4 regions of the Streptomyces sp. NPDC027962 genome follow, and region 3 is predicted to be linked to each of the others. Evidence: riboswitches for the same ligand, from Rfam matches in the RefSeq annotation. Region 3 holds a riboswitch; each other region holds the start of a gene.
The links. A riboswitch is a leader RNA that binds a small molecule or an ion and turns the genes downstream of it on or off. The one in region 3 is predicted to bind cyclic di-AMP.
Positions count from the first base shown of each region.

Region 1 (7,589 bases), on a different contig from region 3:
AGCGGCTGGTCCGCAACCGCCTCGACGAGATCCCGCACGAGACGGCCAACCCGGGCCGCCGGGCCGCCAAGCAGCTGTCCAAGGAGCTGTTCCCGGCCGAGCTGCGTGTCTCGCGCCCGCGCCAGGGCACCGAGGAGACGGTGGCCCGGATCGACTCGGCGGCCGTGCGTGCCTTCTTCGAGGCGCATGTGCGCCCCGCCACCGCGACAGCGGTGATCGTCGGCGACCTCACCGGCGTCGACGTGGACGCCGTCCTCGCCGAGACGCTGGGCACCTGGACGGGCGACAGCGCGGAGCCCCGGCCCGTGCCGGCGGTCAGCGCCGACGACACCGGCCGGGTGGTCATCGTCAACCGTCCCGGCGCCGTGCAGACGCAGCTGCTCATCGGCCGCATCGGCGCGGACCGCCACGACCGCGTCTGGCCCGCCCAGGTGCTGGGCACGTACTGCCTCGGCGGCACCCTGACCTCCCGCCTCGACCGCGTGCTCCGCGAGGAGAAGGGCTACACCTACGGCGTGCGGGCCTTCGCCCAGGTGCTGCGCTCCGCGCCGGACGGTTCTGGCGCCTCGATGCTCGCCATCAGCGGCTCCGTGGACACCCCCAACACCGGCCCGGCGCTCGAGGACCTGTGGAAGGTGCTCCGCACGCTCGCGGGCGAGGGGCTCACCGATGCCGAGCGCGATGTCGCCGTGCAGAACCTGGTGGGCGTCGCCCCGCTGAAGTACGAGACGGCGGCGTCCGTGGCGGCCACGCTGGCCGACCAGGTCGAGCAGCACCTCCCGGACGACTACCAGGCACAGCTGTATGTACGGCTGGCGGAGACGGGCACGGTGGAGGCCACCGCGGCGGTGGTCAACGCCTTCCCGGTGGACCGGCTGGTCACGGTGCTCGTCGGTGACGCGGCGCAGATCGAGGAGCCGGTCAAGGCCCTCGGGATCGGTGAAGTGACCGTCGTCACGGGCTGAATGGAAGTCGCTCATCGGGTAAACAACTCAAAACGCGCATATAGCACCCAAATGGGACCCCGGCTTGGGATTGTTTGCCGGGGTTCCGCGCTTTGCCGGTTTTGCGGGGGATGTTCCGGTTCTGCCCTGTGGCATGCGCTACAAAACGGGCTGTCCGTTTGGTGATTGACGGATGAGCTGCCTAGCGTCGATCCGGCTGTTCGCCAGAAGATCGCCGCACCCGCGGCATCGGACAGTCATCGCCGAGTCCCCGTCAGGCGCGAGCCTGGGGAGCCGGGGACCCACGCAGTCCCTGGGGTGAATCGGACGCCTTCGCCCGCGCGGAGGGGCCCGTAGGAGACCTTCCTGCTCCGAACCCGTCAGCTAACCCGGTAGGCGAGAAGGAAGGAAAGGACCAGCCTCTTCATGGCGTTCACCCGTGCCACCGGGAAGCACCGTGCCCCGAGCCGCCTGACGCGCCGCAGCGCGAACCTCGCCGGCGTTGCCGCCCTCGCCACCACCGGCGTCATAGGAGGCTTCGCCTCCCCGGCGCTCGCCGCCGACGCCGAGGCCGCTCCCGTCGAGGACACCGGTCTCGCCCAGATCGTCTCCACGGGATCCATCGCCGACGAGATAGCCGAACAGGCCGCCGCCCAGAAGCGGGAGGCCGAGGAGGCCGCTGCAAGGGCGCGCGCGAAGGCAAAGGCCGAGGCCGAGGCGGAGCGCAAGGCCGAGGCCCGCGCCAAGGCGGCCCGCGAGGCCGAGGAGCGCGCCGCCCGCGAGGCCGAGCGCAAGCGCCTGAACTCCTTCCGGCTCCCGATCGCCGGGTCCCTCGTGACCACCGGCTACAAGACCGGCGGCACCCTGTGGTCCTCCGGCAGCCACTCGGGCATCGACTTCCGTGCCGCGTCCGGCAGTTCGGTCGTGGCCGTCGGCTCCGGCACCGTGGTCGAGGCCGGCTGGGGCGGCGCGTACGGCAACAACATCGTCATCCGCATGAACGACGGCACCTACACGCAGTACGGTCACCTGTCGTCCATCAGTGTCTCCGTCGGCCAGCGGGTCACCCCCGGCCAGCAGATCGGCCTCTCCGGCTCGACGGGCAACTCGACCGGCCCGCACCTGCACTTCGAGGCCCGGACCACCTCGGAGTACGGCTCCGACATCGACCCCGTCGCGTACCTGCGCTCGCACGGCGTCAGCGTCTGACCCACTCGGCATCGCCCGAAGCCCCCGGCTTCCCCGCCGGGGGCCTTCGGCGTATTGCGTGCAGTTTCCGCCATTCCGTGATGCCGACTCTTCCAAAAGACTTCCATGGATTCCCGCCCGCCGTCGGAAAATCGAGCACATTGCAATAGAGTCACGGGAACACGCGTCAATCGGCTGCGTTTCGCTCGGATCAAGGCGGAGGTTCGGTCATGCGTATTCCCGCTCACTCGGTATGCACGGCGATCCGCGACGACATCGTCTCCGGCGTGTTCGAACGCGGCAGCCGGCTCACCGAGGAGCAGCTGGCACGCCGCTACGGGGTCTCCCGCGTTCCCGTGCGCGAGGCGCTGCGCACCCTGGAGTCGGAGGGGTTCGTCGTCACCCGGCGGCACGCCGGCGCCTGCGTCGCCGAGCCCACCGAGCAGGAAGCCGCCGACCTTCTCGAGATCCGCATGCTGCTGGAGCCGCTGGGCGCGGCGCGAGCCGCCAGGCGCCGCACGGAAGCGCACCTCAAGGTGCTGCGTGGCCTGGTCAGACTCGGCCAGGACAGGGCGCGCCGGGGACAGGGCGAGGACCTGCGCTCCCTCGGCGCCTGGTTCCACGAGACGCTCGCCCAGGCCTGCGGCAGCCCCGGCCTGACGGCTCTGCTGACGCAGCTGCGACACAAGATCGCCTGGATGTACGCCGTCGAGCCGTCGGCCGAGCCACTCGAGTCCTGGGCCGAGCACGGGGCGATCGTCGACGCCGTGGCGCGCCGCGACGCGGAGCGCGCGCGGGCGCTGACGGCCCTGCATGCCGAGCGGGCCGCGGCGGCGCACCGGCTGCGGCGCACGGTGCGGGTGAGGACTTCGCAACATGCCGTAAACACTGCGAGCGGCCGGAATTAACAGGCAGCGTATACAAAAAGAGAAGCGTTTGTGCCGGGCTGTTTTCTGCTGTCCGGAATTGCTCGGGGGGCGGTGAAAGAAAGCCGCGGCGCTTCTGAATTCGAAGCGCTGCGGCTTTGTCGCGCGTGGTTTTTGTCTGTGTCGGGCGTGCCGTCGGGGGGTGGTGCGCTCCGCGCGCCACGTGCCGTGGGGCGGTGCGCCCCACGCGCCGCCCGCCTCGGCGCCGAGCGCTCAGACGGTCTCGGGGAGCTCGTCGAGCCCTTCCGCCACCAGCTTGGCCAGGCGGTCCAAGGCGGCCTCCGCGCCGTCCGCGTCGGAGGCGAGGACGACTTCCTCGCCTCCCTGGGCGCCGAGACCGAGCACGGCGAGCATGGAGGCGGCGTTGACCGGGTTGCCGTCGATCTTGGCGATCGTCACAGGGACGCCGGAAGCCGTCGCGGCCCGGACGAAGATGGACGCGGGGCGGGCGTGAAGGCCCTCGGCCCAGCCGACATTGACGCGGCGCTCAGCCATGGTGTTGCCCTTCAAGTCTTGGCGGGTTGTCTAGACCAGTCTCTCATGTGCTCCGGCGTGCTCTTCGCCGACTCGGACCCGGGGTGGCGGACCGCCGACCGGCCTCCTCAGCCTGCCCGCAGCCAACCGCCTTCGCGACCCGTGGACGCGCCGTAGGCTTTGCCCATGCAGACCTCGCAGGAGCACGCCTACCCGGCTCACTGGGAAGCAGACGTGGTGCTGCGCGACGGCGGCACCGCGCGGATCCGGCCCATCACCACCGAGGACGCCGACCGGCTGGTCAGCTTCTACGAGCAGGTCTCCGACGAGTCGAAGTACTACCGGTTCTTCGCCCCCTACCCCCGGCTGTCCGCCAAGGACGTCCACCGGTTCACTCACCACGACTACGTGGACCGGGTGGGGCTCGCGGTCACCATCGGCGGCGAGTTCATCGCCACCGTCCGCTACGACCGGATCGACGCACGGGGCCGGCCGGCCGGCGCACCCGCCGACGAGGCCGAGGTCGCCTTCCTCGTCCAGGACGCCCATCAGGGCCGCGGTGTCGCCTCCGCCCTGCTCGAACACATCGCTGCCGTCGCCAGGGAGAGGGGAATCCGGCGGTTCGCCGCGGAGGTGCTTCCCGCCAACTCCAAGATGATCAAGGTGTTCCGGGACGCCGGGTACACACAGAGGCGCAGCTTCGAGGACGGCTCCGTCCATCTGACCCTCGACCTCGAACCGACGGAGCAGTCCCTCACCGTGCAGCGCGGCCGCGAACAGCGCGCCGAGGCACGTTCGGTGCAGCGACTGCTGGCGCCCGGTTCGGTGGCCGTGGTCGGCGCAGGCCGGCTCCCTGGCGGCGTGGGCAGGACCGCGCTGCGCAACCTCATCGGCGGCGGGTTCACGGGCCGGGTGTACGCGGTGAACCGGGCGTTCCCCGAGGCGCGCGGCGAGATCGACGGCGTACCCGCCGTCCGTTCGGTCGGCGACATCGAGGAGCCCGTCGACCTGGCGATCGTCGCGGTCCCCGCCGAGCGGGTGCCAGAAGCCGTGGCGGACTGCGGCGAGCACGGCGTCCAGGGCCTGGTGGTACTGAGCGCCGGCTACGCGGAGAGCGGTGCGGCCGGGCGGGAACGCCAGCGCGAACTGGTGCGGCAGGCCCGTTCCTACGGGATGCGGATCATCGGCCCGAACTCGTTCGGGATCATCAGCACGTCCGACGCCGTCCGGCTCAACGCCTCGCTGGCGCCGGAGGCCCCGGCGCCCGGGCGCATCGGCCTGTTCACCCAGTCCGGGGCGATCGGCATCGCCCTGCTGTCCGGGCTGCACCGGCGCGGCGCGGGCCTGTCCGCCTTCATCTCGTCCGGCAACCGCGCGGACGTGTCCGGCAACGACTTCCTGCAGTACTGGCACGAGGACCCGGACACCGACGTCGTCCTCATGTACCTGGAGTCGATCGGCAACCCCCGCAAGTTCACCCGCCTCGCCCGGCGCACCGCCGCGCTCAAGCCGGTCGTCGTCGTGAAGGGCGCCCGGCACAGCGGCAGCGTGCCGCCGGGCCACGCGGTGCCGTTCACCCGGATCCCGGACGCGACCGTCGGGGCGCTGCTGCGTCAGGCCGGTGTGATCCGCGTCGACACCGTCACCGAACTGGTCGACGCCGGCCTGATGCTGGCCGGGCAGCCGCTGCCGGGCGGGCCGCGGGTGGCGATCCTCGGCAACTCCGAGTCCCTCGGACTCCTCACCTACGACGCCTGCCTGACGGAGGGCCTGCGCCCGCTCCCGCCACGAGACCTCACAACGGCGGCCACCCCTGCCGACTTCCGCGCGGCGCTCGCAGAAGCGCTGGTGGACGACGCGTGCGACGCGGTGGTTGTGACGGCGATCCCCTGGGTCGGGGAGAACGGCGTCACGGACTCCGGCGGCGGCGAGGTCCTCGCGACGGCCCTCCGCGACGCGGCGGCCGCGGCGCCGGCGAAGCCGGTGGCGGTGGTGCACGTCGAAATGGGCGCGCTGGCCGACGCCTTGGCCGCCGCCTCGAGCACGGCCCCGCCTGCGGACCGCTCGATGCCGGCGGACCGGGCCGTCACCCTGCCGGCGCGCGACGTCGACCGTCCGTCGCGCGCGACGGGGAGTGTCCCCGCCGCCCCGCCCGCCGGGCGGCCTGCCGCGTCCGTGGCCGGTCAGGGCCCGGGCCCTGCGGGCAGCGAGCCCGCCCCGGGCGTGGCCCCCGACCGCGCCGGAGACAGCCCGGGAGCCGACCCGCCCCCAGCGGGCCGGCACGCCGGCGCCCCCGCACACCGAACGGGCGGCGCGGCCCCCGGCGAGCGGCGCGTGGCCGCACCGGGCAGCACCTTTGCTCGCGGCGCGGCCCCCCGCCCCGGCGCCGGGGCGCCTCCCGCGCCCCCGGCCGGGTCCGCGGCCGTCCCCGGCACGGCCACGCCCGCCCCCGGGCCCACGGACGGCGACGGCTCCGCCGCCGAGGCGCGGTGGATTCCCGCCTATCCCGCTGCCGAGCGGGCCGTGCGGGCGTTGGCTGAGGCCGCGCGGTACGCGCAGTGGCGGCGGTATGCCGCAGAGCCGGGGCGGGTGCCGGAGTACGAGGACATCGACGAGGCCGGGGCCGCCGCCCACATCGAGCGGATGCTCGGGGCGGCGGCCGACCACCGGGGCTTCGCCCTCGGCGCCGCCGACGCCCGCGAACTGCTCGCGCGCTACGGGATCCATGTGCGGCCCACACTTCCCGCGCCCGACGCCGCCGCCGCCGTGCAGGCGGCCGCGGGCCTCGGCTATCCGGTCGCGCTCAAGACCACCGCCCCGCACCTGCGTCACCGCGCCGACCTCGGCGGCGTACGGCTCGATCTGGCCGACGAGGCGCAACTGCGCCAGGCCTACCGCGAGTTGACCGAAACACTGGGCAAGCCCGCTGAGCTGCGGCCCGTTGTCCAGGCGATGGTGCCCCGCGGCGTGGACACCGTGGTGCGTGCCGCCATCGACCCCGCAATCGGCGCCGTGCTCTCGTTCGGGCTGGCCGGAGCGCCCTCCGAGCTGCTCGGCGACACCGCGCACCGGCTCGTCCCCGCCACGGACCGCGATGCCGCCGAGTTGATCCGGACCATCCGAACGGCACCCCTCCTGTTCGGCTGGCGCGGCTCCGCCCCCGTGGACACGACCGCGCTCGAGGAGCTGCTGCTGCGCGTGTCGCGGCTGGTCGACGACCACCCCGAAGTGGTCGGCATCAGCCTCGAACCGGTCGTGGTCGCCCAGCACGGGCTCTCCGTGCTGGACGCGTCCGTACGGCTGGCGCCACCGCCGCCCCGTAACGATCTGGGCCCTCGCCGGCTCCCCAGCTACTGAACGCCCGGCACCCCCGGGGCCCCGTAGGATGGACGGCATGGCGAAGACCGGTACGACGACCCAGGGGCTGCGCGCGGCGATCGAGCGCAGCGGCTACTACCCGGCACTCGTGGCAGAGGCGGTGGAGGCCGCCGTCGGCGGCGAGCCGATCGCGTCGTACCTGGTGCACCAGGAGACCACGTTCGACGCCAACGAGGTCCGGCGCCATGTCACGGTCCTCGTCCTGACGGCGAACCGGTTCATCGTCAGCCACACCGACGAGCAGGCCGCCGACTCGAGCTCCCCGACGCCGTACGCCACCACCTCCACCGAGTCGGTGAAGCTCGGCCGGATCTCGTCTGTCGTCGTCAGCCGTGTGGTCGCCAACCCGGAGTCGTACGCCCCGGGAACCCTGCCCCGCGAAGTCGTCCTCACCATCGGCTGGGGCGCCGTCTCGCGCCTCGACCTGGAGCCTGCCGCCTGCGGCGACCCGAATTGCGACGCCGACCACGGCTACACCGGCAATTCCACCGCCGACGACCTCAGCCTCCGGGTCAGCGAGGCCGGCGACGGCCCGGACACGGTCCGCCAGACCCTTGTCTTCGCCCAGGCGCTCTCCGAAGCCACGGCAGCCACGCGCTGATGGCCCAGCCCGCCCAGACCGACCGGTCCGAACTCTGGCCGGACGACCCCGTCCCGCTCGCCGTCGGCACCGCGCCCG
Region 1 covers NZ_JBVHTA010000010.1:79,922-87,510, reverse strand. Annotated here, with positions in the region: gene ACZ4SA_RS12435 (M16 family metallopeptidase) at 1-965, shown strand, start outside; cyclic di-AMP (ydaO/yuaA leader) riboswitch at 1,196-1,357, shown strand; gene ACZ4SA_RS12430 (M23 family metallopeptidase) at 1,371-2,153, shown strand; gene ACZ4SA_RS12425 (GntR family transcriptional regulator) at 2,363-3,040, shown strand; gene ACZ4SA_RS12420 (HPr family phosphocarrier protein) at 3,272-3,553, opposite strand; gene ACZ4SA_RS12415 (bifunctional acetate--CoA ligase family protein/GNAT family N-acetyltransferase) at 3,719-6,889, shown strand; gene ACZ4SA_RS12410 (DUF5998 family protein) at 6,927-7,511, shown strand; gene ACZ4SA_RS12405 (alkaline phosphatase family protein) at 7,511-7,589, shown strand, end outside.
Region 1: it holds a riboswitch for cyclic di-AMP, as region 3 does, so the genes downstream of both, ACZ4SA_RS12430 (M23 family metallopeptidase) here and ACZ4SA_RS18335 (C40 family peptidase) in region 3, are expected to answer to the same signal.

Region 2 (7,589 bases), on a different contig from region 3:
TCCATTTGGGCGGTGGACGCGGCGACCTTGCGGCCGCCCGGGCGGCGACGCAGGCGGCGGGCGGGAGTTGGGCCGGCACGCTCGCGTTGTGCGAGCGTGCGGCGGCGTGCTTCCCCGGCGCCTCCCGCGTCGGAGTCGACCTGCTGCCCTCGACCGGCTGGCGGCGCTTCGCCGTCGGCGAGGTCAATGCCTTCGGGGACCTGCTGCCGGGGCTGACCGGCCTGCCGGGCAGTTGCGCAGAGGGCCTGGACACCTATGCGGCGCAGGTCGCCGCCGTACTACGCAGGACGAGGAACCACCACCGTGCAAGCGCATGACCACCACACTGTTCCGGACCAGCAGACAGACGTCACCCCCGACATGAACGAGGTGGTCGGGAGGGACGATCTACTGCTCGTCACGCTCGACACCTTGCGTTTCGACGTCGCCGCCGAGCTGGCGGCCGCCGGCCGGATCCCGCATCTGGCCCGTCATCTTCCGGGCGGCGTCTGGGAGAAGCGGCATGCGCCCGGCAGCTTCACCTACGCCTCCCATCAGGCGATGTTCGCGGGATTCCTGCCGACCCCGGCGTCGCAGGGTCCGCATCCCCGGCTGTTCGCGTCCCGGTTCGCAGGCAGTGAGACGACCGCCGGCCGGACCTTCGTATTCGACACCCCCGATCTTGTCTCCGGGCTGGCGGAGGCCGGCTACCGCACGGTGTGCATCGGTGGTGTCGGGTTCTTCAACAAGCAGGGGCCGCTCGGGTCCGTGCTGCCCGGCCTGTTCCAGGAGAGCCACTGGGAGCCGGAGTTCGGGGTCGCGTCGCCCACGTCTTTCGAGGCGCAGGTGGCGCGCGCCGAGCAGGTCGTGGCCGGGCTGCCGCGCGACCGCAGACTGTTCCTGTTCGTCAACGTCCCCTCGTTGCACCAGCCCAACTGGTTTCATCAGCCCGGCGCGACCAGCGCCGCCCAAGACTCCCGCGAGACGCACGGGGCGGCGCTCGAGTACGTGGACCGCCACATCGGCCGGCTGTTCGCAGCCGCGAGCAGTCGCCGCCGGTGCTTCGCGATGGTCTGCTCAGACCACGGAACCGCGTACGGCGACGGCGGTTTCACCGGCCACCGCCTCGGTCACGAGGCCGTCTGGACCGTCCCCTACGCCCACTTCTTCCTCGAGGCATCCACATGAGCACCCCCGCCGCGCACCCCAGCCCGCGTCCGTACCAGAGCTATGTCTACGCCTATCCGCACAAGACCGCCTACCGCCCGCTCGGTGAGGAGCGGCCGGCACTGCGCCGGCTGTGGGCGCACGAGCGCAAGGACGCGCTCTCGCTCTATGTGCACATACCGTTCTGCGAGGTCCGCTGCGGCTTCTGCAATCTCTTCACCCGGATCGGCGCGCCGGGGGAGCTGACCGGTCGGTATCTGGATGCCCTCGACCGCCAGGCCGTCGCCGTGCGCGACGCCCTGGGGGACGACGCCCCGGTGCGCTTCGCGGCGGCCGCGTTCGGGGGCGGGACGCCGACCTTCCTGACGGCGGAAGAGCTCGAGCGGCTCTGCGACATCGCCGAGAAGCGGATGGGCGCGGACCTCGGGGCGGTGCCGCTGTCGGTCGAGACGTCTCCCGCGACGGCGACCGCGGACCGGCTTTCGGTGCTTGCCGGACGCGGCACGACCCGGATCAGCATCGGCGTGCAGAGTTTCGTCGACGCGGAGGCGAGGGCCGCCGTGCGGCCGCAGCGCCGAGCCGATACCGAGGCGGCCCTCGGCCGCATCCGGGACACCCGGATCCCCGTCCTCAACATCGATCTGATCTACGGCATCGACGGCCAGACCGAGCGGACCTGGCTCGCCTCGCTCGACGCAGCGCTCGCGTGGCAGCCGGAGGAGCTGTACCTGTATCCGCTGTACGTGCGTCCTCTGACCGGTCTCGGCAGGCTGGGCGAGGCAGCCGGGGGCGCGACGGAGGATGCGGACGCCGCCTGGGACGAGCAGCGGCTGCGTCTGTACCGCACGGGCCGCGACCATCTTCTCGCTCGCGGGTACGAGCAGGTCTCGATGCGCATGTTCCGCCGCGCGGGCGCCCCGCCGGCCGCCGCCGACGACTACGCGTGCCAGACGGACGGCATGATCGGCCTGGGCTGCGGCGCCCGTTCCTACACCTCGGCTCTCCACTATTCGTTCGACTACGCCGTCGACATGCGGGAGATACGCGGCATCATCGACGGCTACACCCAGAGCGAGGACTTCTCCCGGGCCGAGGTGGGCCGGTACGTCGACGCGGACGAGGCACGGCGTCGGCATCTGCTCCAGTCCCTGCTCCAGGCCGAGGGGATGGAGGTGGCCGACTACCGCGAGCGGTTCGGCGCGGACCCGGCCGACCACTTCCGTTCGGAACTGGAGCGGTTCGCCGCCCGCGGCTGGCTCGACGGCGCGGCGGCACCCGACCGGCTGCGGCTGACGGCCGAGGGGCTCGCCCACTCGGACGCGCTGGGCCCCGAGCTGTTCTCGCCGGCGGTGCGCGCCGCCATGGCCGCGTACGAGCTGAAGTGAGCCCCCGTCCATGGACCTGACGATCCTTTACCGCGGACCCCTCGCGTCCTGCGACTACGACTGTCCCTACTGCCCGTTCGCCAAGCGCCGCGACAGCCGCGAGCAGCTGCGCGCCGATCGTGCGGCGCTCGAGCGTTTCGTGGCGTGGGCGGCGGCGCAGGGCGACGACCGTCTGTCGGTGCTGTTCACCCCGTGGGGAGAGGGGCTCGTCCGATCCTGGTACCGGCGGGCCATGATCGAGCTGTCACACCTTCCGCACGTCCGGCGGGTCGCGATCCAGACGAACCTGAGCTGCCGCACCGACTGGATGTCCGACGCGGATCCGGCGAAGCTCGCCCTGTGGTGCACGTACCACCCGGAGCAGACGCCGCATGAACGCTTCCTCACCAAATGCCGCGATTTGAGCCGGAGGGAGATCCGTTTCAGTGTGGGGATCGTCGGCTTCCCCGGCCATCTGGAGCAGGGGCGCCGGCTGCGCGCGGACCTCCCCGAGCACGTCTACCTGTGGGTGAACGCGCCCGAGGGCCAAGAACTCACGGACGCCGACGCGGACGCCTGGACCGAGCTCGATCCGCTGTTCCCCTACAGCCGCCATCCGCACCGCTCGGCCGGCCTGCCGTGCCGTACGGGCGAGTCGGTGATCTCGGTGGACGGCGAGGGGACCGTCCGCAGGTGCCACTTCGTGCGGGCGGAGCTCGGCAATCTGTACGACGGCTCGTACCGCCGGGCGTTGCGCCCCCGCGCCTGCCCCCTCGCCGTCTGCGACTGCCACATCGGCTACGTCCACCTGGAGACGCTCCCGCTGTACGACGCCTTCGCGGGCGGTGTCCTCGAACGCATCCCCGCGGCGCTCCCCGCCGCGGGGAGCGCCCTGCCTCAGAGCGGGAGCAGGTCGGGGCGCTTGGCAGCCACGTGATCGCCGGAGCTCTCGCCGCGCAGTCGGCGTCCGATCCAGGGGACCAGGTGTTCGCGCGCCCACTGGATGTCGTCGCGGCGCACCTCGAACGTCCCTCGCGGGGGCAGCGGCGGCCAGGACTGGTCGGGGTCCGCGGGGACCTCGAGACCGAGCACCTGCGCGGCGCGCAGGGCCACCCGGGTGTGGCCTTCCGGCGACAGGTGCAGCCGGTCCGCGTCCCAAGCCCGCCGGTCCTGGACGGATTTGAGCGACCACAGGTCGAGCACCGGGCAGTCGTAGCGGTCCGCGATGGCCCGCACATGGGCCGTGTAGGTGGCGATCCTGCCGCGCAGATGACGCAGGACCGGCACGTCACGGGTATCGAAACCGGTGGTCACCATGACGGTGCCCACCGAGCGCGTGAGGTCGGCGACGGCCCGTTCGAAGCGCTCGGCGACGGCGTCCGGGTCGGAGCCGGGCCTGATGATGTCGTTGCCGCCGGCGCAGAAGGTCACCAGGTCCGGAGCGAGTTCCTTCGCCCTCGGCACCTGTTCCTCGACGATCTGGTCGAGGAGACGCCCGCGTACGGCGAGGTTGGCGTACCTGAAGGTGTGTTCGGGCCTGCGGTCGGCGAGCAGGACCGCGAAACGGTCCGCCCAGCCGACGTATGTCCCGTCGGGCCCCGGGTCCCCCACGCCCTCGGTGAAGCTGTCACCGATCGCCGCGTACGACCCGAATGCGTTACTGATCTCTGTTCTCGAATCGTCTGCCACGGGAGCACATCTTTCCTTTACGGATGTGACCTACGCGACCGTAAGGAGGGGTTGACGCGGAGTGATCTTTGCCACCGGTCAGGATTCTGCCGATCCGGAATACGCGGAAGCCCCCGCTCCGCAATGCGTGGCGAGGGCTTGCCATGTGGGCCGGCCACCGGTGCTTGCCGCTCCGGAGGCCGACGCCATGTCAGATCAGCTGGGACCCAAGGCGATCGGACGGGTCGGATCGGACGGATCAGAGGGAGACGCCGTGCGCCCTGAGGTAGGCCAGCGGGTCGATGTCGGAGCCGTAGCTCGGGCCGGTCCGGATCTCGAAGTGCAGGTGCGGGCCGGAGGAGTTGCCCGTGGAGCCGGAGAGGCCGATCTGCTGACCACCGGACACGGACTGACCGCTGGAGACGCCCAGCGAGGAGAGGTGGGCGTACTGGGAGTAGGTGCCGTCCGTGTGCTGGATGACGACCTCGTTGCCGTACGCGCCGCTCCAGCCGGCGGAGACGACGGTGCCCGCGGCGACGGCCTTCACAGAGGTGCCGGAGGGGGCGGCGAAGTCGACGCCGGTGTGGTAACCGCTGGACCACATGGCGCCGGAGGCGCGGTACTGCGTGGTGACGCCGGCGTCGACCGGGGCGGAGAAGCCGGACGCCGGCGCCGGGGTGGCGGCTTCCTTCGCGGGAGCCTCCTTCGCGGGAGCCTCGGCCTGCGGAGCGGCGGGCCGCGAGTCGTCACGCGAGGGACGGGGCTGCGACTCGGCGCGGGGCTCGGGGTCGTTCTTGACCTTGGACTTGGCACCGATCGTCAGCTCGAGACCCGGGTGGATCAGCGCGGGGTCGGCGCCTATGGCGCGGCGGTTGTCGTTGAAGAGCTGCTTCCAGCCGCCGCGGACGTTCCGCTCTTCGGCGATCTTCGACAGGTAGTCGCCGGGGACGACGGTGTACGTCTGCGGGGCCTTCTTGGCGCCCTGAAGGGCGGCGGCCTCGACGGCGGCAGGGGCCACGGCGGCGGCCTGCTCCGGAGCGGTGGCCGGAGCCGCCGCGGGTGCGGCGTTGGCAGAGGTGGCGCCGAACAGGGGCAGCGCGATGGCGGCGCCACCCGTACCGGCGACGACGAAGCCGCGGGTGATCGGGTTGGTCTTGGGACGGCGGTGCTTACCCTTTGCGGGCATGGCGCTTTCCTCTCCGGCGCCTGCGAGGTGAGCTGTCGGGTTCGGGCTGGAGATGCCCGGTCGCGAACGTGCACGACTTCACCCCAAGCCGTCCGAATTGACCGGAATCGGCGTACTACCTGGGTCCCCCGCTCCTGCCACACGTGGGTGGGTTCGAATTCCGGGCGGCGGCAGGATTAGGCGGTCCGTCCGGATTGAGCGTGACCGTAGGCGAGTCGGGCAGTCCCGGACAAGCCACGATTTTCCCCGATCAATGACGGGACTGATATCAACGGGGATTTCCCGGTCACCCTCCGTGGACAACGGAGCATCAATCCCCTTACCGAGAAGGGAACTCGCGCGCCGGACGCGGCCACAGAACGTCACAGATATGACGCTGCTCACGGACCGCAACCCATCTCCCCTGCTTACGGGGCACGTTATGCCGAAACGAGCAATTCGGACAGAAGATGCATTTAGTCATCTACTCCCGCACTTAACGCAACGCACTGTCGCCCCTCGCTTCCACCCCCATCGAAGGAACGGGAATGCGGTGCCGGTCATGGCAACGGGAGGCCGAGATCACCCCCCTGTCACCGTCGCCCGAAATGCTCGCACTCTATACAGATGCACCATTTCGCCCCCTGGGTGTGGAGGCTCGCCTTCGCAGGACCGCACAGGTCCGCACATCACCCGCCGCGCGGACCGCCGGGGCCACGCCCCGAGGAAATCGGCGCGCGGCCGTCAACACCATTGGTTCATGGCCGAGATGAGTGCCTCATGAACGGGTGTCGTATCGTCGGAGCCGCGCCATCGTCGGCGAGCAGCGCCGACGGCAGTACCTGAAGGAGTCCTCGTGACGCAGCAGCTGCCGCAGGCCCCCTCGACAGAGCCGGATCTGACCGGCGTCCGCAACTTCCGGGACGTGGGCGGACTGCCGACTGTGGACGGGCGGCGGGTGCGGCACGGCCGACTGTTCCGCAGCGGACACCTGGCGCACGCGACGGCGGGCGACGCGACGTTCCTCACGACCCTGGGACTCCATACGATCTTCGACTTCCGCAACGCCGCCGACCAGCGGCTGGAGGGCCCGGACGTCGAGCTGCCCGGCGTGCGCAATGTGAATCTGCCGCTGAGCGACCCGGCCGACGGCGCCGAGTTCTGGAAGATGGTCCGGGACGGCAACCTCGATCAGCTCAAGGCCATCCTCGACGACGGCAAGGGCGCCGGGCGGATGATCGCCTCCTACCGCATGATCATCAAGGAGCGTACGGCCGAGCACAGCCAGGTTCTGCACGCCCTGGCCGAGGACAGCGTCCCGGCCCTGATGCACTGCGCCGCCGGCAAGGACCGCGCCGGGCTGTCGATCGCCGTGTCACTTCTGGCCGTCGGCGTGGAGCGGGACGCGATCGAGGCGGACTACCTCAAGTCCAACGATCCGCACCGCCGCTACAAGGTCCGGCGCACCGACAGCTCCCCCGACGCCATGTCCCCCGAGGTGATGGAGCTGCTCAGCCCGCTCTTCGACGCCCGCGCCGAGTACCTGGCCGCCGCCTTCGACGCGATCGAGCAGAACTGGGGCACGCAGGAGCGGTACCTCACCGAGGGCCTCAAGCTCTCCCCCGAGACCCGCAAGCGACTGCGCGCACGGCTCCTCGACGAGGGCTGAGGCACCGGTCGGCTGCGGCAGCGGGCTACTGGTTCTGCCCGCCCACCAGGAACAGCAGGTAGAGGAATCCGGCGATGACGTGGCCCGCGATCAGATAGAGGAAGAGCCGGATCACCAGCCCGCGGGGGAACCGCTCCTCGCGGGAGCTCCCGCCGCCCGAGGCGCGTCGGTCCAAGGGGTCGTGGGACATGGCCTTCGATCGCCTTCCTTACCGCGCAGAGGTGGCGTGCAGTTCCGAAGCCTGCAGCAGGGTGTGTACGAACAGTAGCTCGACCCCCTCGGGGCCGGCAGCCGCGATGCGGTGCGGGGTGAGCGAGTCGAAGTGCGCGCTGTCTCCGGGAGCCAGGTCGTACACCGTGCCGCCGAGGGTGAGCCGGAGCCGTCCCTCCACGACATGGAGCCACTCCTCGCCGGGGTGTACGCGTTCCAGATCGCCCTGGGTTCCGTACGGGACCGTCACCCGCAGGGCCTGCATCGCCCGGCCGGGGGCGCCGGCCCGTTGGTAGTGCCAGCCGTCGGCCGCCGCGGGTTCGCGGCGGGCGCGGACGACCGGTTCCTTCTCCGGTGGCTGCTCACC
Region 2 covers NZ_JBVHTA010000007.1:117,861-125,449, forward strand. Annotated here, with positions in the region: gene ACZ4SA_RS09230 (STM4014 family protein) at 1-317, shown strand, start outside; gene ACZ4SA_RS09235 (STM4013/SEN3800 family hydrolase) at 361-1,167, shown strand; gene ACZ4SA_RS09240 (STM4012 family radical SAM protein) at 1,164-2,531, shown strand; gene ACZ4SA_RS09245 (STM4011 family radical SAM protein) at 2,542-3,447, shown strand; gene ACZ4SA_RS09250 (SGNH/GDSL hydrolase family protein) at 3,408-4,199, opposite strand; gene ACZ4SA_RS09255 (M23 family metallopeptidase) at 4,438-5,364, opposite strand; cyclic di-AMP (ydaO/yuaA leader) riboswitch at 5,367-5,524, opposite strand; gene ACZ4SA_RS09260 (tyrosine-protein phosphatase) at 6,200-7,012, shown strand; gene ACZ4SA_RS09265 (DUF6126 family protein) at 7,038-7,202, opposite strand; gene ACZ4SA_RS09270 (helix-turn-helix domain-containing protein) at 7,221-7,589, opposite strand, start outside.
Region 2: it holds a riboswitch for cyclic di-AMP, as region 3 does, so the genes downstream of both, ACZ4SA_RS09255 (M23 family metallopeptidase) here and ACZ4SA_RS18335 (C40 family peptidase) in region 3, are expected to answer to the same signal.

Region 3 (7,528 bases):
TCGAAGCTGCTGGGCGAGCGGATCATCTTCCTCGGGACCGCCGTCGACGACACCGCCGCCAACGACGCCATCGCCCAGTTCCTGCACCTCGAGTACGCCGCCCCCGACCAGGACATTTCCCTGTACATCAACTCCCCCGGCGGATCCCTCCACGCCATGTCCGCCATCTACGACACGATGCAGGTCGTCACCTGCGACGTGGCCACCACGTGCCTCGGCCAGGCCGCCTCGACCGCGGCCGCGCTGCTCGCCGCCGGCGCGCCGGGCAAGCGCATGGCGCTGCCCGGCGCGCGGATCGTGGTCCAGCAGCCTGCCTTCGAGGAGCCGTTGCGGGGGCAGCCCTCCGATCTGGAGATTCATGCTGCCGAGTTGTTGCGGCTGCGTGCGCAACTCGCCGGGACGCTGGTCCGCCACACCGGCCAGGACGCCGACCGCATCGCCGCCGACCTGGAGCGGGACAGAATCTTCGACGCGACGGCGGCCAAGGAGTACGGCCTGATCGACCATGTCATCACGAGCCGCAAGACCTCTGCCTCTATCACACCGTCCGGCGCGAAGTGAACGCGCGATGCTGCCGCCGGAACTGCCGCCGCTGCCTGCTTTGACCCGCGCCGAGGCCGAATTCGTCGACGCGTATCTCGAAGTCGTCGACATGGTCGGCCGGATCAACCCCGCCCGCTCCACCCACACCTACGGCGCACTGCGCGCGGCTCAAGCCCTGGTGGGGCGGGCCGCCGCACTGAAGGACGCCCTGACGCTCATGCATGTGCGCGGCGAGAGTGAGGTGTACACGCACACGCTCGCCGAGGCGCTTCGCGTTCTGGACGGGGAGCGCAGGGCGAGGCGCGTGACCATGCCGCCCGTTTCCACGAGTTGACGGTCGTTCCGCTGCTGTCAACCGCCAACGGGGTAACGGCATTCGTACCCCGTTCGGTGGAGCTTCAACGAAGTTGTTGCGTGTCGCAGGACTTGCGCGGCGCGATCACCGATCTGGCCCAATCGACGGCTTCACCGCTGGTACGACCATGCGTCCGCGTCATGCGAGAACGGTGTTCACACTCCTGTCCACCCGAAAGGGCCAGTCGTGATCAGCTTCACAAAAGCCGTTTCAACTCGGAAATCGGACATGGGTGGGTAACGATCCGTGGGACGACAAGCCCCCGCCACCTTGACGGGGCGGTCCGGGCGGACGCTGAGTCCTGCCGCCGCACCGGACGACTGGTCGACGGAAGTGCATCGGCAGGAGTGGAGGACCCGAGCAGTACGGCGTGACCGGCGATCCCGGACACGTCTTGGGGTGAAGCCGCTTCGGCGGCCGGGCGTCTTCGCCGGTCCGAACCCGACAGGTCATCCTTCACAGGCGGCTGACGAAGGGTTGCGCATGACTGCGCAGATTCATCTCCCGCTCCTCTTCTCGCGTGCGGGCGCCGTGTCGGCACTGACCATCGCCGCCGTCGGCGGCTCACTCCTGGCCCCCAGCAGCTCCGCAGAGGGGCGAGCGATCAGCAGCCACGCGAGCAAAGCACTCAAAGTGGCTGCCTCGAAGCAGGGATCGCCCTACCGCTACGGCGCCACGGGCCCGGCCCGCTTCGACTGCTCCGGGCTCACGCTCTACTCGTACAAAAGAGCGGGGAAGAGACTGCCCCGGACCGCCCAGCAGCAGTACAACCGGACGCGACATATCTCCGCCGCCAACCGGCAACGCGGTGACCTGGTGTTCTTCCACTCCGGAGGTTTCGTGTACCACGTGGGCATCTACGCCGGCCACGGCAAGATCTGGCACTCACCCAAGACGGGCGACGTGGTCAAGCTCGCCAAGATCTGGACGAGGAGCGTCAAGTACGGCCGCGTGCGCTGACGCCCCGACAGTTCCCCTGCGTACGTGCCCCGGTCACCCTGTCACAGGGACCGGACCAGCAGGGCGACCCCGAGCCCGGTGGCGCCCCCCGTGACGTCTTCGACGGCGACGGGCGGTGCGCCGGCCGGGCGAACACGGGCCGCCCTGCGCCGGCGATGCCGACGGCGAGCACAGTGGGTCAGTTCTGCACGGGCACGGACCACGGCAGCGCGATCCAGACCGTCTTGCCGCCCTCCTGGGTGGGTGAGACGGACAGCCGACCGCCGCACTCCGCGGTGAGCGTACGGATGATCACCATTCCGCGACCGTTGTCCTGGCGGACCGCTGCCGGCAGCCGCTGCGGCCAGCGCGGATGGCTGTCGGTCACGCCGATGCACAACTGCTCGTCACGCTCCAGCCGCAGGTCGACGGTGAAGGTCGGGGACTGGCCGAAGGTGTGCTGCACGGCGTTGGTGGCGAGTTCGGACACAATCAGCCGGACGGTGTCCACGGCCTCGGTGTCGGGCTCGAGCCCCCATTCGCACACGATGTCCGTGACATATCTCCGGGCGGTGGAGACCGACTCCGGATCGCTCGGCAGAGTGACGGATGCTTCTTGGTGGTCTGCCATGGCGACGCTGTCCCTTTCCCACCGGGCCGGGCTCCGACTCGTAGCGGATGAAATGCGAGAACGGCCACGGATTGCGCTTCCGCGCCAGACTGCCACTTAACGTGTGCCAGGGGCGTCAATCCACCAAGATACGTACATACCTGTCGCCCGAAGCAGTGAACTCTGCCACGGCAGACCGTATTTGGGGCGCTTCGGCGGCCCGGGGACGTGCCGCCGTCCTCAACTGGCGGGCGCGGCACCGATGATCGTGGAGACCGCCCGGTCGATCTGCGCTGCTGTGAGATCCGCGCGGGCGGTGAGCCTGATCCGTGAGATCCCGTCCGGTACGGACGGAGGCCGGAAACATCCGACGACGAGCCCGGCCGCACGACACTCGGATGCCCACCGCAGGGCCGCCTCCGGCGACGGGGCCTGTACGGAGACGACGGCGGCGTCGGGCCGCGCCGCGGTCAGCCCTGCGTCGGTGAGCCGGCGGTGCAGCGTCGCGGCCACGCCGCGGGCCCGCTCCGCGAGGCCGGGTTCGCGGCGCAGGAGCCGCACGCTCGCGAGAGCCCCGCCGGCCGCCGCCGGGGCGAGACCGGTGTCGAAGATGAAGGTACGCGCGGTGTTGACCAGGTGGTCGATGACGCGGACCGGGCCGAGGACCGCCCCGCCCTGGCTGCCGAGCGACTTGGAGAGGGTGAGCGTGGCCACCACACCCGCCGCGCCCGCGAGCCCGGCGGCGTCCAGTGCCCCGCGGCCCCCGCTGCCGAGAACGCCGAGACCATGTGCGTCGTCGACGATCAGTGCCGCGCCGTGCTCGCGGCAGGCGTCGGCGAGACCGGGCAGGGGCGCCGCGTCGCCGTCCACGGAGAAGACCGAGTCGGTGACGGCGAGGGCGCGGCGGCCTGGGTGTGCGTCCAGGGTCTTGCGTACGGCTTCGACGTCGGCGTGCGGAACGATCGCCGTCTCCGCCCGTGACAGGCGGCAGCCGTCGACGATGGAGGCGTGGTTGCCCGCGTCGGAGACGACGAGGGCGTCGCGGCCGCTGAGCGCGGTCACGGCGGCGAGGTTGGCCGCGTAGCCGGAGGACAGGACGAGGGCCGCCTCGAAGCCGCAGAAGTCGGCGAGTTCGTGTTCCAGCTCGGCGTGGAGTTCGGTACTGCCGGTGACCAGCCGGGAGCCGGTGGCGCCCGCGCCCCAGCGGCGGGCGGCCTCTGCGGCGCCTTCCGTGACCTCCGTGCGGCGGGTGAGCCCGAGGTAGTCGTTGCTCGCCAGATCGAGGAGGGCGCTGTCCGCGGCGCGGGGCCGGAGCGTGCGGACGAGACCGGCGTGCTCACGGCGGCGCGACTCTGCGTCGATCCAGTCGAACGGATCCTGAGGCATGGTGGTCCGGTCCTTTTGTAGGCAGCGGACAGACCCTAACCGGGTGGGCGAAGAGATCGGGTGTGGCCATGCACACACCTCAATCCGGCGCTGTTGTGGAGTTCCTCCTTGGCCCAGGCATGGGCCGTACGTCAGGATCAGCGCCATGGACCTGCTGAACACCCTGGTGGAGAAGGGGCTGCGGCGCGAGCTGCCGACCCGTGAAGAAGCTCTCGCCGTGCTGGCGACCTCGGACGACGATGTGCTCGAAGTGGTGGCCGCGGCGGGCAAGGTGCGCCGCCAGTGGTTCGGACGGCGGGTGAAGCTCAACTATCTCGTCAACCTGAAGTCGGGCCTGTGCCCGGAGGACTGCTCGTACTGCTCGCAGCGGCTCGGGTCGAAGGCGGAGATCCTCAAGTACACCTGGCTGAAGCCCGACGAGGCGTCGCAGGCCGCGGCGGCCGGTGTGGCCGGCGGCGCCAAGCGGGTCTGTCTGGTCGCGAGCGGGCGCGGTCCGACGGACCGCGACGTCGACCGGGTCTCGAAGACCATCGAGGCGATCAAGGAAGAGAACGAGGGCGTCGAGGTGTGCGCCTGCCTGGGTCTGCTCTCCGACGGTCAGGCCGAGCGGCTGCGCGACGCGGGCGCCGACGCTTACAACCACAACCTGAACACGTCCGAGGGGACGTACGGGGACATCACGACCACGCACACCTATGCGGACCGCGTGGACACGGTGACCAAGGCGCACGCGGCGGGTCTGTCCGCGTGCTCCGGGCTGATCGCCGGCATGGGCGAGGCCGACGAGGACCTGGTGGACGTGGTGTTCTCGCTGCGCGAGCTGGACCCCGACTCGGTGCCGGTGAACTTCCTGATCCCGTTCGAGGGCACGCCGCTCGCCAAGGAGTGGCACCTCACTCCTCAGCGCTGTCTGCGCATTCTCGCGATGGTGCGGTTCGTCTGCCCCGACGCCGAGGTGCGGCTGGCCGGCGGGCGCGAGGTGCATCTGCGTTCGATGCAGCCGCTGGCGCTGCACCTGGCCAACTCGATCTTCCTGGGCGACTACCTCACCAGCGAGGGCCAGGCGGGCAAGGCGGACCTCGACATGATCGCGGACGCCGGATTCGAGGTGGAGGGCACGGACACGACGACGCTGCCCGAGCACCGGAGCGCGGGCGGTGGCTGCGGTTCGGTCTGCGGGGACGGTGGCGAAGGCGGCTGTTCGAACGACGGGCCGGCGAAGGCGGCCGAGCCGGTGGCCGAGCAGGCGACCGAAGTCCCCGGCGCCCGTACGGACCTGGTTGCCGTCCGCCGTCGCGGCGCCGGAACGGATCTCGCGCCCAATGCCTGATTTCTCCCCGGACGAGCTGCGCGTCCTGGACCGTGCTCACGTCTGGCACCCGTACGGCCCGATGCCGGGCCGTACGGATCCGCTGGTCGTCGAGTCCGCCTCCGGGGTGCGCCTTCGGCTCGCGGAAGAGGTGCACGGGCAGCGCGAGTTGATCGACGGCATGTCGTCCTGGTGGTCGGCCGTGCACGGCTACAACCACCCGGTCCTCAATGAGGCGGCGACGGCGCAGCTGGGGCGGATGAGCCATGTGATGTTCGGCGGTCTCACCCATGAGCCCGCCGTCCGGCTGGCGACCCGGCTGGTCGATATCACCCCTGAGCCGCTGCGGCACGTCTTCCTCTGCGACTCCGGCTCCGTGTCCGTCGAGGTCGCGGTGAAGATGTGCCTGCAGTACTGGCGCTCGGTGGGCCGCCCCGCGAAGCAGCGGCTGCTGACGTGGCGCGGCGGCTACCACGGCGACACCTGGCAGCCCATGTCGGTCTGCGACCCGGAGGGCGGCATGCACGAACTGTGGCAGGGCGTGCTGCCGCGGCAGATCTTCGCGGACGCACCGCCGGCCGAGTACGAGACGTCGTACGCGGACGGGCTGCGCGAGCTGATCGCCCGGCACGCGGACGAGCTCGCCGCGGTGATCGTGGAGCCGGTGGTCCAGGGCGCGGGCGGCATGAGGTTCCACTCCCCGGCGTATCTGCGGGTACTGCGCGAGGCGTGCGACGAGCACGGTGTGCTTCTCGTCTTCGACGAGATCGCGACCGGCTTCGGCCGCACGGGCACGCTGTTCGCGGCCGGGCAGGCCGGCGTCGCTCCGGACGTGATGTGCCTGGGCAAGGCGCTGACCGGCGGCTATCTGACGATGGCGGCGACGCTGTGCACCCCGCGGGTGGCCGATGGCATCTCGCGGGGCGAGGTCCCCGTGCTGGCGCACGGCCCGACGTTCATGGGCAACCCGCTGGCCTCGGCGGTCGCGTGCGCGTCGATCGACCTGCTGCTCGGCCAGGACTGGCAGCAGGAGGTGAAGCGGCTGGAGGCGGGCCTGCGGGACGGCCTCGCGGAGCTCGCCGGGCAACCGGGCGTGAAGGACGTACGGGTTCTCGGCGGCATCGGCGTCGTGCAGCTGGACCACGAGGTGGACATGGCCGCGGCGACGTCGGCGGCGATACGCGAGGGCGTCTGGCTGCGCCCGTTCCGCGACCTCGTGTACACGATGCCGCCGTACGTGACGGACGACGACGACCTCGCCCGCGTCTGCGGCGCGGTCCGCGCGGCGGCGACGGCGGGCTGACGCGCCCCGCGGGGCGCCCGCCGACCAGGGGAGAGCAACGGTCCCCCCGGGGGGCACCCAGTCGGAACGAGCAGAGGACACAGAAGCACATGGCAGTGATCGTCGTCACCGGCACCGGCACCGAGATCGGCAAGACCGTCGTCACCGCTGCCGTCGCGGCCGTCGCCGTGGCGCAGGGGCGTTCCGTCGCCGTCGTGAAGCCCGCGCAGACCGGGGTCGCGCCGGGCGAGGACGGTGACGTCGCCGTGGTGCGGCGGCTCGCCGGGCAGCTGACGGCCGTCGAACTGGGGCGTTTCCCCGAGCCGTTGGCGCCCGCGACCGCCGCCCGGCGGGCCGGGCTCGCCCCGGTGCGGCCGGGGCAGGTCGCGGAGGCGACCGGGAAGCTGGCGGCCGAGCACGACCTGGTGCTGGTCGAGGGCGCCGGCGGGCTGCTCGTACAGCTCGACGACGAGGGCGCCACGCTCGCGGACGTGGCCGCAGAGCTGGGCGCGCCCGTGCTCGTGGTCGCCCCGGCCGGTCTCGGCACCCTGAACATGACGGCCCTGACAGCCGAGGCGCTGCGCGCCCGGGGCCTGGAGCAGCTGGGCGTGGTGGTGGGGAGCTGGCCCGCCGAGCCGGATCTGGCGGCGCGCTGCAATCTGGCGGACCTCCCGCACGCTGCGGGCGCGCCGCTGCTGGGTGCCGTTCCGGGGGGCGCCGGGGCGCTCGTGCCCGCGGAGTTCAGGGCGCGGGCGGAGGGGTGGCTGGCGCCACGCCTCGGGGGCCGGTGGGATGCGGGGGAGTTCGCCGCCGCCGTACGCTGACGCCCATGCGCGCACGGATCGACGAGATCGTCTTCGACTGCCACGACCCCGCCCTGCTGGTGCGTTTCTGGGCCTCGCTCCTCGGCGGCGATCCGGTGGACCGCTCCGACGACTGGTCGTACATCGATCCGCCGGACTTCGTGCGTATCGCCTTCCAGCGCGTGCCGGAGGACAAGGCGGTCAAGAACCGGCTGCATCTGGACCTGGACGCGGGCGATGTCGAAGCGGCAGCGGACGAGGCCGTGCGGCTGGGCGCGGTGCGCGTCGGGGGGATCGTCCC
Region 3 covers NZ_JBVHTA010000017.1:137,220-144,747, forward strand. Annotated here, with positions in the region: gene ACZ4SA_RS18325 (ATP-dependent Clp protease proteolytic subunit) at 1-561, shown strand, start outside; gene ACZ4SA_RS18330 (hypothetical protein) at 569-877, shown strand; cyclic di-AMP (ydaO/yuaA leader) riboswitch at 1,223-1,378, shown strand; gene ACZ4SA_RS18335 (C40 family peptidase) at 1,382-1,858, shown strand; gene ACZ4SA_RS18340 (ATP-binding protein) at 2,037-2,468, opposite strand; gene ACZ4SA_RS18345 (8-amino-7-oxononanoate synthase) at 2,688-3,833, opposite strand; gene bioB (biotin synthase BioB) at 3,979-5,163, shown strand; gene ACZ4SA_RS18355 (adenosylmethionine--8-amino-7-oxononanoate transaminase) at 5,156-6,445, shown strand; gene bioD (dethiobiotin synthase) at 6,535-7,248, shown strand; gene ACZ4SA_RS18365 (VOC family protein) at 7,254-7,528, shown strand, end outside.

Region 4 (7,589 bases), on a different contig from region 3:
TGCGCGAGCACTCGCCCGTGCACCGGACCGTGCTGCCGAGCGGGGTCGAGGCATGGCTGGTGACCCGGTACGCCGACGCCCGGCAGGCACTCGCCGACCAGCGTCTGTCGAAGAACCCCGCGCATCACGACGAGCCGGCGCACGCCAGGGGGAAGACGGGCATCCCCGGCGAGCGCAAGGCCGAGCTGATGACGCATCTGCTGAACATCGACCCGCCCGACCACACCCGGTTGCGCCGTCTCGTCTCCAAGGCGTTCACACCGCGCCGTGTCGCCGAGTTCGCGCCGCGGGTGCAGGAGCTGACCGACCAGCTCATCGACGCCATCCTGGAAAAGCAGCACAGCGCGGAGCGGGGGAGCGCGGACCTCATCCACGAGTTCGCGTTCCCGCTGCCCATCTACGCCATCTGCGACATGCTCGGTGTCCCGCGCGAGGACCAGGACGACTTCCGTGACTGGGCCGGGATGATGATCCGGCACGGGGGCGGTCCCCGCGGCGGCGTGGCCCGGTCGGTGAAGAAGATGCGGGGATACCTCGCCGAGTTGATTCACCGGAAGCGGCAGGACCCGGGGGACGACCTCATCTCCGGTCTCATCAAGGCCTCCGACCACGGCGAGCACCTGACGGAGAACGAGGCCGCCGCGATGGCCTTCATCCTTCTCTTCGCCGGTTTCGAGACCACCGTCAACCTCATCGGCAACGGGGTGTACGCGCTGCTGCGCAACCCCGATCAGCGCGAGCGCCTCCAGGCGTCGCTCGCCGCGGGCGAGAGCGAGCTGCTCGCCACCGGCGTCGAGGAACTGCTGCGTTACGACGGGCCGGTGGAGCTCGCGACCTGGCGGTTCGCCACGGAGCCGCTCATCGTCGGCGGGCAGCGGATCGCGTCGGGCGACCCCGTACTGGTCGTCCTCGCGGCCGCCGACCGCGACCCGGAACGCTTCGATCAACCGGACGCCCTCGACCTGGCGCGGAGCGACAACCAGCATCTGGGGTACGGGCACGGCATTCACTACTGCCTCGGCGCGCCGCTCGCCCGGCTCGAGGGGCAGACGGCTCTCGCCACGCTGCTCCGCAGAATGCCGGACTTGCGCCTTGCGGGAGATCCGGCCGATTTGCGGTGGCGTGGGGGGCTCATTATGCGCGGATTGCGCACTCTGCCCGTTGAGTTCACGCCTCAAACAAACTGACGCACCGTCAATTTTGTGACTTTCACGTGATCTCCGCTGCATCGACTTGTGACTCACGTTCGAATGCGGCTACGTTCACCGACGACTCGGCAGGCATCAGCAGGCCGCACAGTCCACAGCTGTCACGCGAAAGGCAACCGCATGCTCTCCGGGAACGGACGACACCGCCGACCCCGCCAGGCTCCGGCCCTCATTGTCGCGGCAGGGGTGACCGGTTCCGCCATCGCCATTCCGCTGCTCGGTGCGGGCTCGGCATCCGCGGCGGACGCGAACACATGGGACCGCGTCGCGGAGTGCGAGAGCGGCGGGGCGTGGAGCGCCGACTTCGACAACGGCTTCTACGGCGGGCTGCAGTTCTCGCAGGAGACCTGGGACAGGTACGGCGGTGCGGCATACGCGCCGACCGCCGACCTCGCGAGCCGTTCGCAGCAGATAGCGGTCGCGGAGAAGGTGCTCGCCGATCAGGGCCCGCAGGCGTGGCCCGCCTGCGGTCCGCTCGCCGGGCTGGCGGACGACGGCGCCGACACCGGCGTCGACCCGGGCCTTCTGCCGCTGCCGGAGCAGAGCGACGCGCCCGCCGACGAGGCGTCGGCGGACCCCGCCGAATCGACCGAGCCGGTCGAGCCGGCCGGGTCCGAGGACTCTTCGGGCAGGTCCGACGTAGGGGGCGGCGCGGACGCGGCCGAGTCGTCGGGCGACGCCACCGGCCGGCCGGCCCCCAAGGGCGACGACACCACCGACCCGTCCGGGCCGGGCGCCCCTGACGCCTCCGAAGGCGCCGCCGGGGCGGATCCGGCCGGGGACGCTGCCGACGGCACCGGCAAGCACCGCGGCGCGCCCGCCGGCGACGAGGTGGAAACCGGCGATACGGGCGAAGCGCGCGAAACCGGTCGCCATGCCTCACGAGGTGACGGTTCCGCTCGTAATGGCGTGGATGAGTCAACGAGCCCCGACGCCTACACCGTTCAGCCCGGCGACAACCTGTGTGACATCGCAGCCGAGCGGAAGGTGCCAGGAGGGTGGCCGGCGCTCTATGAGGGCAATGAGGCGACCGTCGGGTCCGACCCCGACCTCATCCTGCCCGGTCAGCGGCTTGATCTGGGCCTGGACTAGGGCCAGTTTGGCTGGGCGATTCGCAACCCTTTGTCCGTTCTGTTCCGGTGAGACAAGGGTCTCTTTGCAGCAAGTGGCCCAAATCGCCCCCCGATTTCGGCCACTTCGCCCCTCACCTGCACAAACGGGCGCTATCAGGCAGTCGGAATGGGTGATTTCTCCCCGATGTTCGTCTTTGAACATCGGGGAGCACTGTGTTTACGGTCTGAACCGCTCGCCACCGCGGGCCCCGTCGACCGTCACGCCGAATCCTGCCGTCGGTCGGGGGGAACACTCGTCGCTCACAGCGCCGAAGGCAGGAGCGGGGGACCCAAGGTAAGCGCCGGTCCCGGCCGTCCATGAAGGACGGCCGTGAACGGCTGGGGGTGGAGCCGCGCGCAAGGACGCGCGGCCGGGCACTCACAGGTCCGAACCCGACAGCTCACCTCGTAGGCGTCGGTGAGGAGAAGCTTCATGCTGCGTTCCAGCAAGGCCAAGCACCGTCGCCCGTCGAAGGCCGTCCGTATCGCCACGCTCGCCGGTGTCGCCGGTGCCGCCATCGCCGCACCGATGCTCGGCGCCACCTCCGCCTCCGCCGCGACCACCTCCGAGTGGGACGCGGTCGCCCAGTGCGAGTCCGGCGGCAACTGGTCCATCAACACCGGCAACGGGTACTACGGCGGCCTGCAGTTCTCCGCCTCGACCTGGGCCGCCTACGGCGGCACCGCGTACGCCTCGACCGCCGACCAGGCGTCCAAGTCGCAGCAGATCCAGATAGCCGAGAAGGTCCTCGCCGGCCAGGGCAAGGGTGCCTGGCCGCACTGCGGCGTCGGCCTGTCCGGCGCCTCCCCCGCGAGCGGCTCCACCGAGCAGTCGCAGCCCTCCACCGAGCGCTCCGGGGTCCCCACCACGCGCTCCGAGCGCTCCGAGGCCCCCGCCCCGGCCAAGAAGGCCGAGAAGGCCGCACCCAAGGCCAAGTCCTTCAAGAAGGGCGACGGCGAGTACGAGGTCAAGGCCGGCGACACCCTGAGCAAGATCGCCGAGACCGAGAAGGTCAAGGGCGGCTGGGAGAAGCTGTTCGAGCTGAACAAGGACATCGTCGAGAACGCCGACGTGATCCACCCCGGCCAGCAGCTCCACCTGAGCTGACCTCCGCCCGTGGGTGAGAGGCCGTGGATGTAGGGGGCACCCCCGTCCGCCACGGGATCCGACCACCCCGGTCCGGCGCACCTTCCCCCGAACGCGCCGGGCCGGGGTTCGGTCCGTCCTGGGACCGGAACCGCGCCCGGGGTTCGGTCCGTCCGGGCCCGGAAACAGCCCCAACATCGGTTACCGGCAGGTAGATCCGACCCTGTTTGTCCGGTGACGAGAGTCTTGATGCCCTTTTTCGTCCCAGCGGGCGGGCATCGGCCTGCCTTTGCCCTCCGGGCGGTTAGGCTCTTGCCGCAAGGCCAAGCAGACCTCTGCACTTTTTCTCGCGTCACATCCCAGAAGGAGATGCTCGTGCCGTCCATCGACGTCGTCGTAGCCCGGGAAATCCTGGACTCCCGAGGCAACCCCACGGTCGAGGTCGAGGTTGGCCTCGACGACGGCAGCACGGGTCGTGCTGCAGTTCCGTCCGGTGCCTCCACCGGTGCGTTCGAGGCTCTCGAGCTCCGCGACGGTGACCAGAACCGCTACCAGGGCAAGGGTGTCGAGAAGGCCGTCCTCGCCGTCATCGAGCAGATCGGCCCCGAGCTCGTCGGCTACGACGCCACCGAGCAGCGCCTGATCGACCAGGCGATGTTCGACCTGGACGCCACCCCGGACAAGTCCTCCCTCGGCGCCAACGCCATCCTCGGCGTCTCCCTCGCCGTGGCGCACGCCGCCTCCGAGGCCTCCGACCTGCCGCTCTTCCGCTACCTGGGCGGCCCGAACGCGCACCTGCTGCCCGTTCCGATGATGAACATCCTGAACGGCGGCTCGCACGCCGACTCCAACGTGGACATCCAGGAGTTCATGATCGCGCCGATCGGCGCGGAGTCCTTCTCCGAGGCCCTTCGCTGGGGCACCGAGGTCTACCACACCCTCAAGAAGGTCCTGAAGGAGAAGGGGCTGTCCACCGGCCTCGGCGACGAGGGCGGCTTCGCGCCGAACCTCGACTCCAACCGCGCCGCCCTCGACCTCATCCTCGAGGCCATCAAGGAGGCCGGTTACGCCCCCGGCAAGGACATCGCGCTGGCGCTCGACTGTGCCGCGTCCGAGTTCTACAAGGACGGCTCGTACGAGTTCGAGGGCAAGTCCCGCTCGGCCGCCGAGATGACCGAGTACTACGCGGAGCTCGTCGAGTCCTACCCGCTGGTCTCCATCGAGGACCCGCTGTTCGAGGACGACTGGGCCGGCTGGAAGACCATCACCGACAAGCTCGGTTCGAAGGTGCAGCTCGTCGGCGACGACTTGTTCGTCACCAACCCCGAGCGCCTCGCCCGCGGTATCGAGGACGGCGCCGCGAACGCGCTGCTCGTCAAGGTCAACCAGATCGGTTCGCTGACCGAGACCCTCGACGCCGTCGAGCTCGCCCAGCGCAACGGTTTCAAGTGCATGATGTCCCACCGCTCCGGCGAGACCGAGGACGTCACCATTGCCGACCTGGCCGTCGCCACCAACTGCGGCCAGATCAAGACCGGCGCCCCGGCCCGCTCCGAGCGCGTCGCCAAGTACAATCAGCTGCTGCGCATCGAGGAGATCCTCGACGACGCCGCGGTGTACGCGGGCCGCTCCGCGTTCCCCCGGTTCCGCTTCGCGGACCAGTAGTCACAGCCGGTTCGAGGGCTGACCCCCTCGCCTCCGTACGTCCCCGGCCGCGGTCCCGTACCGTGTCCGGGGACGTACGCGCGTATCGGGGAGGCGAGAGACCATGGCACGCAGGCCGCCCAGGGACCAGGACCGGTTCTCCACCTCGACCAGGCTGCGGCTGCTCGGAGAGCAGACCGCCGCCCGCGTCTACCTCTCCCAGAACCGCCGTCAGGCCCGCCGCTCCCGGCTGACCGGACGCGCCGCCTTCCTCGCCCTGGTCGTCTGCTCGATGGTCGTGGCCCTCGCCTATCCCATGCGCCAGTACGTCTCGCAGCGTGCGGAGATCGCCGAGCAGGAACGCATGATGGACAACGCCGCTGAGCAGGTGGAGCAGCTCAGGGACGAAAAGGCGCGTCTCCAGGACGACATGTACATCCGGCGGCTCGCCCGGGAGCACCTGCACTACGTGCAGCCGGGGGAGACCGCGTACACCATGATCGACCCCGAGGCCGCGGAGGAGCAGCGCGAAGAGGACGGCGCGGCCGACCGGCCGTGGTACTCGAACGTATGGAACGGCGTGGACAGCGCCGACGGTGCCGGCGGGGCCGACCGCAAGTAGACCCGCGGCACGAGCACGTCAGCGAACAGCAGCGAACAGGCAGCGAACAAGGCAGGCATGGAAACCCCTCCTCCCACCACCGAACCCACCGAGCCCACCGACGCGGACATCGCCGCGTTCAAGGAGCAGCTCGGCCGGCCGCCGCGCGGCCTGCGCGCCATCGCGCACCGCTGCCCCTGCGGGCAGCCCGACGTCGTGGAGACCGCCCCGCGGCTTCCCGACGGCACGCCGTTCCCGACGCTGTACTACCTGACGTGTCCGCGGGCCGCCTCCGCGATCGGCACGCTCGAGGCGAACGGCGTCATGAAGGAGATGACCGAGCGCCTGGCGACCGACCCGGAACTCGCCGCCGCGTACCGGGCCGCCCATGAGGACTACATCACGCGCCGCGACGCCATCGAGGTCCTGGAAGGCTTCCCCAGCGCGGGTGGCATGCCGGACCGGGTGAAGTGCCTGCACGTGCTGGTGGGCCACTCGCTTGCGGCCGGCCCCGGGGTGAACCCGCTGGGGGACGAGGCGATCGCGATGCTGCCGGAGTGGTGGGCGAAGGGCCCCTGCGTTTCCCCCGAAGCCTGACCGCCCCCACCCCGGCCCTCGTTCGACGAACGGGCCGGGGTGGGGTTCTGGAGAACCCGCCCCAAGGAGAGCCAGCCCCATGACCCGCGTCGCCGCCATCGACTGCGGCACCAACTCCATCCGCCTCCTGATCGCGGACGTGGAGCCCGACACCGGGAAGCTCGTCGATCTCGACCGCCGGATGACCATCGTCCGCCTCGGGCAGGGCGTGGACCGCACCGGGCGGCTCGCACCCGACGCGCTCGAGCGGACCTTCGCGGCCTGCCGCGAGTACGCCGCCGCGATAAAGGAGCACGGCGCGCGGCAGGTCCGTTTTGTCGCGACCTCCGCCTCGCGTGACGCCGAGAACCGCGACGAGTTCGTCGCCGGTGTCCTCGGCATCCTGGGTGTGGAGCCTGAGGTGATCAGCGGTGACCAGGAGGCCGAGTTCTCCTTCACCGGCGCCACCAACTCGCTGACGGGCCGCCCCGATCTGGCCAAGCCGTATCTGGTCGTCGACATCGGCGGCGGCTCCACCGAGTTCGTCGTCGGCGAGGAGCACGCGCGCGCCGCCCTGTCCGTCGACATCGGCTGCGTACGGATGACCGAGCGGCACGCGCCGAGCAGCCCCGCGACGGCCGAGCAGATCGCCGCTATCACCGCGGACATCGAAGCGGCGCTGGACACCGTCGAGAAGACGGTCCCGATCCGTGAGGCGCACACCCTCGTCGGGCTCGCCGGCTCGGTGACGACGGTCGCCGGGATCGCGCTCGGCCTGGACGAGTACGACTCACAGGCCATCCACCACTCGCGGATCTCCTACGACCGGGTCGAGGAGGTCACCACCATGCTCCTGGGCTCCACGCACGACGAGCGCGCGGCCATCGGCGTGATGCACCCCGGCCGCGTCGACGTGATCGCGGCCGGGGCGCTCGTGCTGCTGACGATCATGCGGCGCATCGGGGCCCGCGAGGTGGTCGTGAGCGAACACGACATCCTCGACGGCATCGCGTACAGCATCGCGGCCGGCGGCGCTGCCTGAGCCCGGCGTCGGGAGGAGGCGGACCGGGCCCCGGCGTCAGGAGGACTCGGACGGGGTCAGGACGACGAACTCCGCGCCTGCCGGGTCGCTGCACACAGCCAGCCGGCCGACGCCCTCCGCGTCCTCCGGGCCCATCGACACCGAGCCGCCGTTCTCCCGCAGGAGAGCGAGGGTCGCGTCGCAGTCCGCGGAGCCGAAGACGGGGTGCCAGTACGGCTTGGCGTCCCCGGACGCGAACATGTCCGGGGCGGCCATGACACCACCGAACATCCGCTCCGGCGGCTGCCCCTTGGGCATCACCATCGTGTACGTGCCGCCG
Region 4 covers NZ_JBVHTA010000049.1:18,382-25,970, reverse strand. Annotated here, with positions in the region: gene ACZ4SA_RS31915 (cytochrome P450 family protein) at 1-1,187, shown strand, start outside; gene ACZ4SA_RS31910 (transglycosylase family protein) at 1,395-2,300, shown strand; cyclic di-AMP (ydaO/yuaA leader) riboswitch at 2,578-2,750, shown strand; gene ACZ4SA_RS31905 (transglycosylase family protein) at 2,754-3,428, shown strand; gene eno (phosphopyruvate hydratase) at 3,783-5,072, shown strand; gene ACZ4SA_RS31895 (FtsB family cell division protein) at 5,176-5,673, shown strand; gene ACZ4SA_RS31890 (DUF501 domain-containing protein) at 5,731-6,249, shown strand; gene ACZ4SA_RS31885 (Ppx/GppA phosphatase family protein) at 6,329-7,270, shown strand; gene ACZ4SA_RS31880 (VOC family protein) at 7,307-7,589, opposite strand, start outside.
Region 4: it holds a riboswitch for cyclic di-AMP, as region 3 does, so the genes downstream of both, ACZ4SA_RS31905 (transglycosylase family protein) here and ACZ4SA_RS18335 (C40 family peptidase) in region 3, are expected to answer to the same signal.